DNA from 2 places in the Limosilactobacillus sp. genome. Region 2 is predicted to be linked to the other one. Evidence: a T-box and tRNA genes for the amino acid it is inferred to sense, from the RefSeq annotation. Region 2 holds a T-box; the other holds one or more tRNA genes.
What was found. A T-box is a leader RNA that pairs with one kind of tRNA and senses whether it is charged. The one in region 2 lies ahead of leuS (leucine--tRNA ligase), so its partner is inferred to be a tRNA-Leu.

Region 1 (7,209 bases), 1.2 Mb from region 2:
AGTCCAGTGGCTAACTTATTCTTGAAATTTAGGGTTTTTAAAATATAAAAAACGACCCGCAATTTTTTGCAGGTCGTTTTTATTATGAGCTTATTCAGCCGGTTCCAGGACAAATGAGAAGTCGATGTCCTTGTCCGCCGGAATGTGATACTGTTCCTCAACGTCGGCACCCCAGCTGTCGATGCCGCCGACGCCCCGGACGGCCCCGGCCACTACCAGGACGGTCCGCCGTTCTAACGGCAATTCCTCGAGGTGGGTCGCCGACTCCAGTTCCTCGGCCGTGTACGGCAGGCAGCTGAAGTTGAACGGCTGATCCGCCTTGGCCACCTTCAGGGAGAACGGTGCCTGGTCTGGATCCGCGTTGTTTTGGGTCGTTGCCCGTGTGATCGTCAGCCAGTCCGTTGCCATGTGCATCCCATTTTCCTGTGGAACCAGGTACTTGGCAACCGGCAGGCCCTTGACGGTATAGGTCCCATGAACAGCCCCCGCCATCCGGTCCGGGTAGGTCTCGCCGGAAAGTCCTTCGTAGGTGAAGCCAGTGGCCGCCGTCGGCATGACGAAGCGCATTCCCATCACCGGCAGCTCCGGCAGGTCGGCGTGCCCGGCGTAGTGAACGCTGAGCTTGATCTTGCCGTCCGCCGTAACCGTGTAGCTAACCGTGACCTGGGTAGCCGGCACGGTCAGGGTCTCAAAGGTGTAGGCGATCGTCATTTTGTCGGCGTACTCGTTGTTCGAGAACTGGTTCGTTTCAGGAGCCAACGGTGGCTGGCCAAAGTGATGGTCGTCGACGGTCAGGTCAATGCCGACGCACTTCTGGAAGACATCGGCAGACAGCCACTGGGCCGACTTGATGTTGAAGCCGCTGCCCCGGTCGTTATCGGTAGTGGCCCGCCAGAAGGTTGGCGTCGGTACCCGGTAGAGCCATTCCTTGCCGTTTAACTTCAGCGACTCCAGGCCGCCCTTTTCGTAGCTAAAGATGTATTGGAAGCCTTCGCCCGCAACGCCGAGCGTGCCGTCACCGTAAATGACGTGTAGTTTATTTGTGTAAGCCATAGTAGTACCGTACCTCCTGCATTGCTGGTTTTGGTGTCCGGTCCGCAAACATCAGGCCGTCGCCAGAGAATTCATAGTCTGAGTGCCGATCATCGAAATCGCCACCGTAGCGCATTACATCGCGACCGCTGATTGGGTCGTGGACAACCAGGGCCTGGTCGATAAAGTCCCAGATAAAGCCGCCGAAGTATTGTGGATACTTATCAAGCAGCTTGATGTAGGAGCCCATGCCCCCGTCGGAGTTCCCCATGTCGTGCATGTATTCGCACTCCATGAACGGCTTGTCCGGGTTGTTTTGCAGGTATTCCTCGACCTGCTTCGGTGGCAGGTACATCCAGCTCTCAACGTCGGAAATCTCGTCCCGGTAGTCCTTGGTCCCGCCGGCTGGCAGGTAGCCCTTTGGATCCAGGCTCGGGATCTGCTTGCTGTAGTCGTGGGTGTGGCAAACGCCCTCGTAGTGGACGAGCCGGCCGTCGTGGTGGGACTTGTAGAGCTTCTGCATGGCGACCATGTTGTCACCAGCAAAGGACTCATTCCCCAGCGACCAGAAGAGGATGGCCGTGTGGTTCTTGAAGGTCTCGTAGTTGCTGCGGGCCCGGTCAACGACGACTTCCTTCCATTGCGGAACGGAACCCGGTACGTTGTAGGACGGTTCGATGGCCCCCATCTTCTGCCAGGTGGCGTGGGATTCGAGGTTGTTCTCGGCCATCATGTAAATCCCGTTTTGGTCACAGAGGTAGTACCACGGAATCTGGTCCGGGTAGTGGCAGGTCCGCACACCGTTGATGTTGTTTTCCTGGAAGGTCTTGATGTCGGCCTTCATGTCGGCCAGCGTGACGCTGCGGCCGCGGTGGTCATCCCATTCGTGCCGGTTGACCCCGTTGATAATCAGCCGCTTGCCGTTCAGCAGAACAACGTGGTCCGGGCTGATTTCGATCTTGCGGAAGCCGAAGCGGTATGGTACCAGTTCGACCAGCTGGCCGGCGTCGTCATGAATCTCAACGAGGAGCTGGTACAGGTATGGATCATGGTTGTCCCAAAGGTGCACGTTCTTAAAGGCCACGTCCGCCAAGTCAACGGTCTCCTTCACCGGTAGGGACTGGTCGAGCAGGTCTTGGCCATCGGCATCCTTGACCAGGACGCGAACGGTGCCGCTCTCCTCACCCGTCAGGCTCAGGTGCAGGCTGAACTTACCATCCTGGTAGTTGTCATCGAGGACCGGCCGGATCGTCATGTCCTCAACGTGGGTTACCGGTTGGGCTAAGAGGCTAACACTCCGGAAGATCCCGGAGAAGCGGAACATGTCCTGATCCTCAATCCAGGAAGCTGTACTGTGCTTGAAGACCTCAACGGCCATCACGTTGCCCGTGTCCTCAATGTACGGAGTCAGGTCGAATTCGGATGGGGTGAAACTGTCTTCGGCGTAGCCAACAAAGTGACCGTTAAGCCACAGGAACATTGCCCGTTCAACCCCTTCAAAACGAACGCGGATCTGTTTGCCACGCAGGGCCGGATCCAGGTCAAAGGTCTTCCGGTACATGCCCACCGTGTTGTCGGCACCCTCGCTAAAGGAGCCGGCCTGGGCGTCATCGGCGCTCAGGGCGTAGGCTGGCCGCCGGTAGATCTTGCCTTCCCACGGGATCAGTGTGTTGATGTAATTGTTCTGGGCGTAATCGCTCAATTCAATTTCACTCGGCACCTCAATCTCGTCGAAATCGGTGGTATCGAGATCGGTCTCGTAGAAGCCCTTCAGCCGTTCCAATGGTGAATTGGCAAACTTGAATTGCCACTGGCCATCCAGGGACTGTTCAAAACGGCTGTCGTCTGCTGACCACTCCGCATAGTTGCCATAGTAATGATGGTCACTGTGGGCGGGTAGTTGGTTAACCCGGAAAGTCTCCGGGTCATCTAACCATTTAATATCTGCATCCATTAATAAATCCTCCTCATTCAACAAGTTCACCTTTAAGTATAGCGCTTTCATAAATAGAATGATAGGATTACAAGTAAAATTTACTTAATTTTTAGCAGTAGAAAATTTTAAAAAGAAAAAGCCGGAACGAAAATCGTTCCGGCTTTTGAGTAGTGCGGCCGAGAGGACTTGAACCTCCACGGTCATAATCGACCATAAGATCCTTAATCTTACGCGTCTGCCAGTTCCGCCACGGCCGCATATCTCATCAACAAGAACTATTATAGCAAACGCGCCTAACCTTGGCAACAACTTTTTTTAATTTATTAATCGAAACCGGCCACCGCACCGTCGGCAGACGTAACGGGCGGTATTAAAGCGCCGCTGGCGGGCAATCACTACCCCGCAACCCTGGCAGCGGTAAAGCCACTTGGCCTGCCGTCGGTGTTGAACCTTGCTGGTCGGTGGCGCGTACCGCGATCCGCCCACCGCTGCCAGCAGGTGTTTGAAGGCCGGACTACGGTGGTGGTAGTCCTGTCCGGTCAGGTGCAGGTGATAGTGACAGAGCTCGTGCAGGACCACTCGCTTGAGGTTTTCCTGGTCAAATTCCGTCAGCATCAGCGGATTGATGTCGATGTGATGGTCGGCCAGATGGTAGCGCCCGCCGGTGGTCTTTAAACGGCGGTTAAAGAAAATTTGGTGACGAAAAGGCCGCCGGAAGTACTCCAGCGACCATTTTTCCGTCAGGGTTTGTAATTCCTGATTAGTCATTTTCAACCTTCTTTGGTGCGATCATCGTCAATTGGATCCGCTGCCGGTTCAGATCCACGTCATCGATCCAGACGTCCACGATGTCGCCCACGGACACGGCACTGCGGGGATCCTTGATGAACTTCTTACTCATCTTAGAAATGTGCACCAGTCCGTCGTGCTTGACGCCAATGTCGACAAAGGCCCCGAAGTCGACCACGTTGCGAACCGTTCCCTGGAGCTTCATCCCCGGCTTTAGGTCCTCAATCGTCATGACGTCGTGGCACAGCAGCGGCATTGGCATGCTGTCACGAAGGTCGCGGCCCGGCTTCTCCAGTGAGCCAATGATGTCACTCACCGTTGCCTCACCAGCTTGGTCGGTGGTGTAGTCCGCCGGCTTCAGCTTGGCCAGCTGCTCGTTGGCGGCCGCCGAGCCCAGCTGATCAACCGAAATCCCGGTGTCTTCCATCATCTTGGTGGCGATTTGGTAACTCTCCGGGTGGACGTCGGTGTTGTCCAGTGGGTTCTCACCACCGGTAATCCGCAAAAAGCCGACCGCCTGCTGGTAGGCTTTGGGGCCCAAGCGGGGAACCTTCTTCAGCTGGGTCCGGTTGGTATAGCGGCCGTGCTCGTCCCGATAGTGAACAATGTTCTTCGCCGTGGTCTTGTTTAGGCCCGAAATCTGGGTCAGCAGCTGGTAGCTCGCCGTGTTGAGGTCAACCCCAACCCGGTTAACCGCCCGCTCAACCACCGCGTCCAGCTCGGCAGATAGTTCCTTAGTCGGCAGGTCGTGCTGGTACTGGCCGACACCAATTGCTTGCGGGTCGATCTTCACCAGCTCGGCCAGTGGATCCTGAAGTCGGCGGCCGATGCTGATGGCAGTGCGCTGTTCTACGTGCAGGTCGGGGAATTCCTCCCGGGCCGTTTCACTGGCCGAGTACACGGATGCCCCGGCCTCGTTGACGATCACGTAGTAAACCGGTCGCTTCAGCTTTTTGAGGGCTGCCGCCACGAATTTTTCTGACTCCCGGCTGGCCGTCCCGTTCCCGATCGCAATCATCTCCACGTGGTAGTCCTCAATCAATTGAAGGAATTCACCTTCAGCGGCGGCCCGCTGTTTTTCGGGAGCCGGCTTGTGTGGATAAATAACCGCCTTAGTCAGGAATTTACCATTCTGGTCCAAGATTGCCAGCTTGCACCCGGTCCGGTAGGCTGAATCAAAGCCCATCACGATCTTGCCCTTGATCGGCGCCTGCATCAGGAGGTGGTAAAGGTTGTCACCGAAGACCTTGATGGCCTGGGCATCAGCCTGATCGGTCAGCTGGCGCCGGATCTCCCGTTCGATGCTGGGCCCCAGGAACCGCTTGAGGGCGTCCTGGTAGGCCTCTTCAATAAAGGTCGTCGCCGCGTTCTGCTTATTCGTCCGGATCAGGCGGAAATGCAGGTAGTTGAGGACCGCGTCATCATCGGTTGTGACCTTGACGTTTAGGACCTTCTCCTTCTCACCCCGGTTGATTGCCAGCACCTGGTACGAGTTGAGATCCTTAACCGGTGCAGCAAAGTCGTAATACTGCTTGTAGGTGCCAAGCTCGTCCTTGTCTTCGCCACCGCGCTTGACCTTGGTTTGCAACTGACCGTGGTTGGACACAAAGCTGCGCAGCCACCCGCGGACGGTCGCCATTTCGCTAATGGCCTCCGCCAGGATTTCGTGGGCACCTTCTAGGGCCGCCTGGGCGTCCGCCACCTCGGCGTTGACGTACTTGGTTGCTTCCTTTTGCAGGTCGCCGTCCGGGTAGGTTAAGAGCCAGCTGGCCAGTGGTGCCAGGCCGGCTGCCCGCGCCTTTTGGGCCTTGGTCTGCCGCTTCTGCTTGTACGGCAGGTAGAGATCCTCGACCTCCTGGAGCTCACTGGCGCCCCGGATTTTCTTTTCCAAGCCCGGGGTCAGCTTCCCCTGCTCGGCGATCTTGTTGATGACCGTCTCCTGGCGTTCTAGCAGGTTGGTCACGTGGCGATACTCGTCCCGAATGTCTTGGAGCTGAACCTCGTCCAAGGTCCCCGTCGCTTCCTTGCGGTACCGGGCGATGAACGGGATCGTGTTCCCCTCGTCCATCAGCTTTAGGGCGGCATCAATCTGTGTTTGGCGTAAATTTGGTAAATTTTGGCTTACAAGTTGCAGTGTCTGTTTATCCATATATACTTCCTTAACTTTGATTTACTATTTCCACCAGGTATCAAGTGGGGTGATCGGCTGGTGACGCTTGTGCTGCGTCCGCTGGTACCAGCCCTCAATCTTTTCGGCGGCCGCGTCGGTAACCGGCCGGCCCTCGAGGTAGTCGTCAATCTCCTCGTAGCGAACCCCCAGTGCCGCCTCATCAGGCCGCATTGGCTTATCGTCTTCCAAATCGGCGGTCGGGGTCTTCTCGTAGAGTTCCGCTGGGGCATGCAGGTACTTTAAGAGGGCCTTCCCCTGACGCTTGTCCAGCTGGGACAGGGGCGTGATGTCGGCCCCGCCGTCACCAAACTTGGTGTAAAAGCCGGTGACCGCCTCAGCCGCATGATCGGTTCCCACGACGGCCCCGCCGTACTGACCGGCAATGGCGTACTGAACGATCATCCGCTCCCGGGCCTTGATATTGCCCTTGTTAAAATCGCTGATCGTGCTGCCGGCATCCGTCAGGCTCTCAACCATCGCGTCGGTAGCCGGTTTGATGTTGACCCGTATTGTCCGGTCGGGCTTGATGAAGTCGTTGATGGCCGCCATCGCGTCCGACTCGTCAGCCTGGGTCCCGTACGGCAGGCGAACCGCGATAAACTGGTAGTCCCTATCCCCGGTCTCCTGCCGCAGCTTGGTCACCGCCAGCTCGCACAGCCGGCCGGCCAGGGTTGAGTCCTGGCCGCCAGAAATGCCGAGCACAAGGGTCTTCATCCCCGTTTTCTGTAAAAAGTCACAGAGAAACTGTACCCGCCTGTTAACCTCAACCTGCGGATCAATTGTCGAAAGGACCTTAAGATCTTTAATAATCTGTTCCTGCATCTTGCGCATCAATTATCGCTCCTTGTTCTCAAGCGTCTTAACGTATTCGTGAATGTGATGAATCATCTGCAGCTTATTGTCGTAGCACTTCTGCGACAGATCGACCGGATAGACCTCGGGGTTGAGGTCCCGCTTGTATTCATCCCAGAGGGCGTCCAGGCTGGCCTCACGGTGATCCCTAATCTCGTCCAGGCTTGGCTCATCGTAGACAAACTCGCCGTCTTTCCAGATGTCCTTGAGCATTGGCCGGGCGAGGAAGTCGCTGACGTCCTTTTGCTGGAGTGGGAAGTTCGGGTTGAACATGTTCAACGAATCCTCCGTGCGCGGATCTTCGTCGATCAGGGTGATGTAGTCACCCTCGCTCTTGCCATCGACCCGGTCGTTAATCCGCCAAACCTGCTTCTCGCCCGGCGTCGACATCTTGGCAACGTTGTTGGAAAGCTTGATGGTGTCGACCATC
Region 2 (7,209 bases):
TTGTCCTTTCAGATGGTCGTCTTCGCCTTTGTCGGCATTGAGATGGTCGGCGTGACCGCGGCGGAGGCCGAAAATCCCCGCCAGGTCATCCCCAAAGCGATCAACCACATTGCGGTGCTGATCCTGCTCTTCTACCTGGGTGCGTTGGCCGTCATCATGTGCATCTATCCTTGGAACCAGCTGTCGCCGAACAACAGCCCCTTTGTCCTCGTCTTTCGCGATGCCGGGCTGCGGGGCGCGGCCAGCATCGTGAACTTCGTGGTTATCACCGCGGCGGCCTCGGCCTGCAACAGTTCGATCTACACGACCGGGCGGATGCTGGCGGAATTGACGGCCGATGCTCACCGACCAGCCATCCAAAAGATCAGCCAGCTCTCCAAGCGGGCGGTTCCGGCACGAGCGGTCGTGATTTCCTGTCTGGTGATCGGCCTGGCCGCCATCTTAAACATGGTGATGCCGAGCGGGGTCTTCACCTTTGTTTCCAGCATTGCCACGACCAGCTTCCTCTTCATCTGGGCCGCCATCATCGCCGCCCACCTGCGCTACATCAAGCAGTGCCCCGAAAAGCGTCAGTTTAAGATGCCGGGGGCACCGCTGACCGACTACCTGGTCCTAGCATTTTTGGCCTTCGTTCTGGTGGTCCTTTGCATGGAGCGCCAAACCCTGGAGGCATTGATTCTGACCCTGGTTTGGTTCGCCATCCTTGGCGTGGCCTCGCTGAGTCAACGAGAAACTGAATAAATCAAAAATCATCGCAATCCCACTATGGCTTGCGATGATTTTGATTTGTTACGTTTTTTTAGCGATTTAAGTGTAACTTGCGCTGGCAATCCGGGCAGAGGCCGTGGACCTCGATTGTGCTCCCGGTCACCAGATAACCGGTCTTGTCACGGGTCATGGATTGCAGCTCCTTGGTGATGGTGGAAAAATGCTCATCGAAGACGTCGCTGATCTTGCCACAATTGTCGCAGACAACGTGATAGTGGGGATGACCAAAGTAGTCGTAGTGAGTACTGCCGTCACCGTTCTTCAACTCGATGACCAGGTTGTAGTCGACGAGCAGCTTCAGGGTGTTGTAAACCGTCGCCATACTGATGTTTTTGACGTTGCCTTTGAGGTCGTCGTAAATCATCTCCACGCTCGGGTGGGTATGGTGGCTGATCAGGTATTCCAGGATTTCCTTTCGCTGCGGTGTTAGCCGCACCTTATTGGACCGGAGGGTAGCGAGTGCCCGGTCAAACTCCGCTTCTGCTATGAACAAGTCTCCTTTCTTATAATAGTTGTAATCTACTAGTATTATATCATTTACAATCACGAAGGTAAAATATATAATGGTCCCCGGTTAAACAATAATAATTCTAAAGAGGGATGAGAAGATGGAAACAAGCATTGACCAAAATGGCCGTTCCTACAGTCGGTTTTGGTTTATTTTCACGTTGTTAGTGGGGACCTTTACGATGTCGATCAGTCAATCGTCATTGTCGACGGCCTACCCGACCTTGATGCGAGCCTTTGGCATTTCGGCTTCGACGGTGCAGTGGCTGACGACCGGCTTCATGCTGGTGATGTGCGTCAGCATGCCGATCAGTCCCTGGATGCTGAATAACCTGAGTTTTAAGACGATGTTCATGGGGGCGCTGGGCCTTTTTGACCTGGGTTCGCTGATGATCATTTTGACGCCGGCCAGCTGGGGCGTGAGCGGCTTTTGGTTCATGATGATTGGCCGGGCGCTGGAGGCCTTTGCGGTCGGTGTCCTTTTCCCGTCCTACCAGTCGGTTTTGCTTGAGATCACGCCGAAGAAAAAGCGGGGAACGGTCATGGGCGTTGCCGGGCTGGTGATGGGCTCAGCCCTGGCCTGTGGACCGATCGTCTCCGGAATCGTTTTGAAGTTTTTCACCTGGAAGGGTCTCTTCATCCTCTTCATGGTCGTCATCACCGTGATCATTTTCATGGCGGGTAGCGGCCTGATCCGTGACGTCATGGTCCGGCACACCAGCAGCCTCGACTGGTTGTCGGTGATTCTGTCGGTTGGCCTGATCGGGATCATGTACGTGGTTAACCAGGCTGGCAAGCAAAACGTTAACTGGACGCTCAGCGGCCTGCTCCTGCTGGTCAGCGTCCTCGCGGTGGCGGCCTTCTGCTACCGCCAGCTGCATCTTGACCAACCGCTGCTGGAACTGCGGGTGCTCAAGACCTTCAACTACGATTTGGCAATCCTTTTGACCTCGATCTCCTACATCGCCCTGATCGTAACAACAATCATCTTCCCACTGTTCTACCAGGGTGTCCTGGGCGTCAGCCCCTTCGTCTCCGGCATGGCGCTGGTCCCCGGAGCGGTCCTGCTCAGCCTCTTAAACCCGCTGACCGGGAGCCTGGCCGACAGGATTGGCTTTAAGCCCACGATGATTGTCGGCATGGTGATGATCATCACTGGCTGGGTCGCCGGGCTGTGCCTGCTCGACCGGCGGAGCCTATTAATCATGATCCTTTGCGCGATGGTCATTGAGGGCGGCAACGCCTTCGTAATGATGCCGGCGGTGACCCTCGGTGCCAACGCCCTGCCAAACGACCTGGTTCCCCACGGGACGGCCGTGATCACCACCGTCCGGCAGGTGCTGGGTTCGGCCGGGGTAGCAGTTTCCACCATCATTCTGACGACGGGGACCGCCAATGCGCTGCGCCGCGGCAGTACGCACCTGGCAGCCGCTCTGCACGGTTACCACCTGGTCTTTGACCTGCTGGTCGTCGTGGAAGTGATCGGCCTGATTCTGGCCTTGATGCTCAAAAATGTCCAAAAAGAAGATACAAAATAGCATTTTTCCCGTATTAATTAAGTAGAGGATGCTTTTTATGAAAGGAAAGGATGAATATCATGGCAGAAAAACGACCAGCCTGGGCCCAAAGCTCCCTGGCAATGCAGGACTACTACGATCACTACTGGGGGCTGCCGGTTCACGACGACCGCTTCCTCTTTGAAATGCTGAGCCTGGAACTCTTTCAGGCGGGACTGAGCTGGAGGACAATCTGGCTTCGCCGCCCGGCCTTTGAAAAGGCCTTTGCCGACTTTCAAATTGACCAGGTTGCCCAATTTACCGCAGCCGATGCCCAGCGCCTTCGGGAAGATGAGTCCATTATCCGAAACCAGCGCAAGATTGCGGCCGTCATCAACAACGCCCGGGTCATCAAGCACCTGCAAGAAGCGGGACAGGATTTTGACAATTACGTTTGGCAGTTCGTTGACGGCCAGCCCCAGCGGCTGATTCTAACACCGGGCGAACCGCTGCCGGCCCAAACCGACCTGTCAAAGCGGATGGCGAAGCAAATGAAAAAAGACGGCTTCAAGTTTGTTGGACCCACGACCGTCTACTCGTTTATGACCGCGGTCGGCCTGGTCAACGCCCGGCTCTGAAAGCTAAGCATTGATTATTGGACCGGTCTTATGCTAAGATTGGTCAAGTTATGAAGCAAATTCCCGATAGGATTCACGCTTGCCGTGAAGATGCCTTGTAACCGCAACTACAAAACTGTTGAAAAGTTTCGACTAGAATATGGGGGAATTAAATCAAATGGCAGAAAAACATCTTTTTACATCAGAATCAGTCTCCGAGGGACACCCTGACAAGATTGCCGATCAAATTAGTGACGCAATCCTGGACGCAATGCTGGAAAAGGATCCAGATTCCCGGGTGGCGGTAGAAACCTCCGTCACGACTGGCCTGGTTCTGGTCTTCGGTGAGGTCTCAACGAAGGCCTACGTCAACATCCAAAAGGTTGTCCGCGACACCATTCGCAAGATCGGCTACACCGACGGCAAGTACGGCTTCGATGCCGACAACTGTGCCGTCATCACGGCGATCGACGAACAGTCGCCAGATATTGCCCAGGGGGTTGACGACTCCCTGGAAACCCGGGAAGGGGACGCAGATCCGCTCGACCAGATTGGTGCTGGTGACCAGGGGCTCATGTTCGGCTACGCAACCGACGAGACCCCTGAGTACATGCCATTGACACTGATGCTCAGCCACAAACTGATGCACAAGATTGCCCAGCTGCGTAAGGACCACGTGATCCCGTACCTGCGCCCAGATGCTAAGGCGGAGGTCACCGTTGAATACGATGAAAACGATAAGCCACTGCGGGTGGACACGATCGTTTTGAGTACTCAGCACGATCCTGACGTCACGCTGGACCAGATTAAAAAGGATGTCAAGGAACAGGTCATCAAGGCCGTTATTCCGGCCAAGTACCTGGACGATCAGACCAAGTACTTCATCAACCCAACCGGCCGCTTCGTAATCGGTGGTCCCCAGGGGGATGCTGGTTTGACCGGACGGAAGATCATCGTTGATACCTATGGTGGGGCCGCTCACCATGGTGGTGGGGCCTTCTCCGGAAAGGACGCTACCAAGGTGGATCGGTCCGCTTCCTACGCCGCCCGTTACATTGCCAAGAACCTGGTAGCGGCGGGCTACGCCAAGAAGCTGGAAATCCAGGTGGCCTACGCTATTGGGGTGGCCGAACCGGTTTCCATTTCGATTGATGACTTCGGCACCGGGACCCGGTCCGAAGCTGAAATGATCGCTGCCGTCCGGAAGGTCTTTGACCTGCGTCCGGCCGGGATCATCAAGATGCTGGACCTGAAGCGGCCAATCTACAAGCAGACCGCCGCTTACGGTCACTTCGGCCGTACCGACATCGACCTGCCGTGGGAACACCTGGACAAGGTTGACGAACTGAAGAAGATTTTAGGATAAAGCGCCCGGCCCCTTGCAATTGGGGGCGATGGTTGCTAGAATACTTGGTAAATATTTGATCGTGATAGAACTAGTAGCTGTCGGCACGGTCACCCAGAGATCCTGCGGTGCTGTGAGCAGGAGGCCGGCCGATAGTGAACTCATCTAGCAGATTGCCGCTGAAGCCAGTAGGCGGTGACGTTTTCCGCGTTAAGGAGCCAAGGGCCATGGGTAACCATGGAAAACGGGTGGTACCGCGGATTAGATTTCGTCTCGTAGGAAGGGATTCCTACGGGACTTTTTTATTACGATCAATGAATGGACCTTAGATTTTATACAAAGGAGCGCACAGAATGGCTTACGATCATACTGCGATTGAAAACAAGTGGCAAAAGTTCTGGAAGAAGAACAAGACCTTTAAGGCGGAAATCAAGCCCGACCAAAAGAAGTACTATGCCTTAGACATGTTCCCGTACCCATCCGGTCAGGGACTGCACGTTGGGCACCCCGAGGGCTACACGGCAACCGATGTGATGTCCCGGATGAAGCGAATGCAGGGTTACAACGTCCTGCACCCGATGGGTTGGGACGCCTTTGGTCTGCCGGCCGAGCAATACGCTTTGAAGACTGGTCATAATCCAAAGGGCTTTACCAACCAAAACATTAACCACTTCCGTGACCAGATCCAATCACTGGGCTTTTCCTACGATTGGGACCGGGAAGTCAACACCACCGATCCAAAGTACTACAAGTGGACCCAGTGGATCTTTGAACAGCTTTACAAGAAGGGCCTGGCCTACGAGAGTGAAATCATGGTTAACTGGGCACCCGACTTCATGGGTGGAACCGTCGTGGCCAACGAAGAGGTTGAAGACGGTAAGACCAAGCGGGGCGGCTACCCGGTTTACCGGAAGCCAATGAAGCAGTGGGTCTTGAAGATTACCGCCTACGCCGACCGGCTGATTGACGACCTAGACTTGGTTGACTGGCCGGAAAGCGTCAAGGAAATGCAGCGGAACTGGATCGGCCGCTCGGAAGGGGCTGCGGTCTTCTTCCCAGTTGCCGGCAGTGAAGACACCAAGATTGAAGTCTTCACGACCCGGGCAGACACCCTCTTCGGTGCCTCCTACGTCGTTCTGGCACCGGAAAACGACCTGGTTGACCAACTGACCACGCCGGAGCACGCGGCTGCTGTCAAGGCCTACCAGGAAGAAGCATCCCGGCGCTCTGACCTGGAGCGGACGGACCTGAACAAGGACAAGACCGGGGTATTCACCGGTTCCTACGTGATCAACCCGGTTAACGGCGAAAAGCTGCCGATCTGGATCTCCGACTATGTCCTGGCTTCCTACGGGACTGGTGCCGTCATGGCCGTGCCATCCGGTGACCAGCGGGACTACGACTTTGCCAAGAAGTTCGACCTGCCGATCAAGCCGATCATTGAAGGGGCCGACCTGTCCGAAGGGGCCTTTGAAGGCGACGGCAAGCACATCAACTCCGGCTTCCTGAATGGCCTCAACGTAAAGGATGCCAAGGCCAAGATGATTGACTGGCTGGAAGAACACGATGCCGGCCACAAGAAGGTCAACTACCGTCTGCGGGACTGGATCTTCAGTCGGCAGCGTTACTGGGGTGAACCAATCCCGGTAATCCACTGGGACGACGGGACGACTTCCCTGGTTCCGGAGGATGAACTGCCGCTGAAGCTGCCGGACACCGACAACATTGAACCATCCGGGACCGGCGAAAGCCCACTGGCTAACGTCAAGGACTGGGTCAACGTTTACGACAAGAACGGTCGGCACGGCCTGCGGGAAACCAACACGATGCCACAGTGGGCTGGCTCATCCTGGTACTGGCTGCGTTATACCGACCCACACAATGACAAGGAGTTTGCCTCCAAGAAGGCCCTTGACTACTGGTCACCAGTTGACCTCTACGTTGGTGGGGCCGAACACGCCGTCCTGCACCTGCTCTACGCCCGCTTCTGGCACAAGGTGCTCTACGACCTGGGGCTTGTCCCAACCAAGGAACCATTCATGAAGCTGGTCAACCAGGGGATGATTCTGGGTGCCAACCACGAAAAGATGTCCAAGTCCAAGGGCAACGTGGTCAATCCGGACGACATCGTCAACAAGTACGGTGCCGACACCCTGCGGCTCTATGAAATGTTCATGGGACCACTGACTGAATCCGTGCCGTGGGATGAGGAAGGTCTCCACGGTTCCTACAAGTGGATCCAACGGGTTTGGCGCCTGCTGATGGATGACAACAACCACCTGCGGGATCGGGTTTCCAACTTTAACGACGGCAAGCTGGACAAGGTTTACAACCAGACCGTCAAGAAGGTCACCGAGGACTTCGAGCGGATGCACTTCAACACCGCGATCTCCCAGCTGATGGTCTTCGTCAACGAAGCCTACAAGGCGGAAGACCTGCCGGTAGAATACATGGAAGGCTTCGTCAAGATGATCTC

Region 1: it has a tRNA-Leu gene. The T-box ahead of leuS (leucine--tRNA ligase) is inferred to sense a tRNA for this amino acid. The anticodon was not compared.

What each region holds. Positions count from the first base shown of each region.
Region 1 covers NZ_JAKVPE010000001.1:1,946,212-1,953,420, reverse strand. Annotated here, with positions in the region: gene LKE23_RS09200 (IS30 family transposase) at 1-1, shown strand, start outside; gene LKE23_RS09195 (beta-galactosidase small subunit) at 91-1,053, opposite strand; gene LKE23_RS09190 (glycoside hydrolase family 2 TIM barrel-domain containing protein) at 1,037-2,986, opposite strand; tRNA gene LKE23_RS09185 (tRNA-Leu) at 3,140-3,225, opposite strand; gene LKE23_RS09180 (SprT family protein) at 3,284-3,736, opposite strand; gene LKE23_RS09175 (Tex family protein) at 3,729-5,906, opposite strand; gene nadE (ammonia-dependent NAD(+) synthetase) at 5,931-6,758, opposite strand; gene LKE23_RS09165 (nicotinate phosphoribosyltransferase) at 6,762-7,209, opposite strand, start outside.
Region 2 covers NZ_JAKVPE010000001.1:770,460-777,668, reverse strand. Annotated here, with positions in the region: gene LKE23_RS03780 (amino acid permease) at 1-741, shown strand, start outside; gene LKE23_RS03775 (Fur family transcriptional regulator) at 800-1,255, opposite strand; gene LKE23_RS03770 (MFS transporter) at 1,377-2,813, shown strand; gene LKE23_RS03765 (DNA-3-methyladenine glycosylase I) at 2,873-3,409, shown strand; SMK box riboswitch at 3,458-3,569, shown strand; gene metK (methionine adenosyltransferase) at 3,567-4,754, shown strand; T-box leader at 4,804-5,012, shown strand; gene leuS (leucine--tRNA ligase) at 5,087-7,209, shown strand, end outside.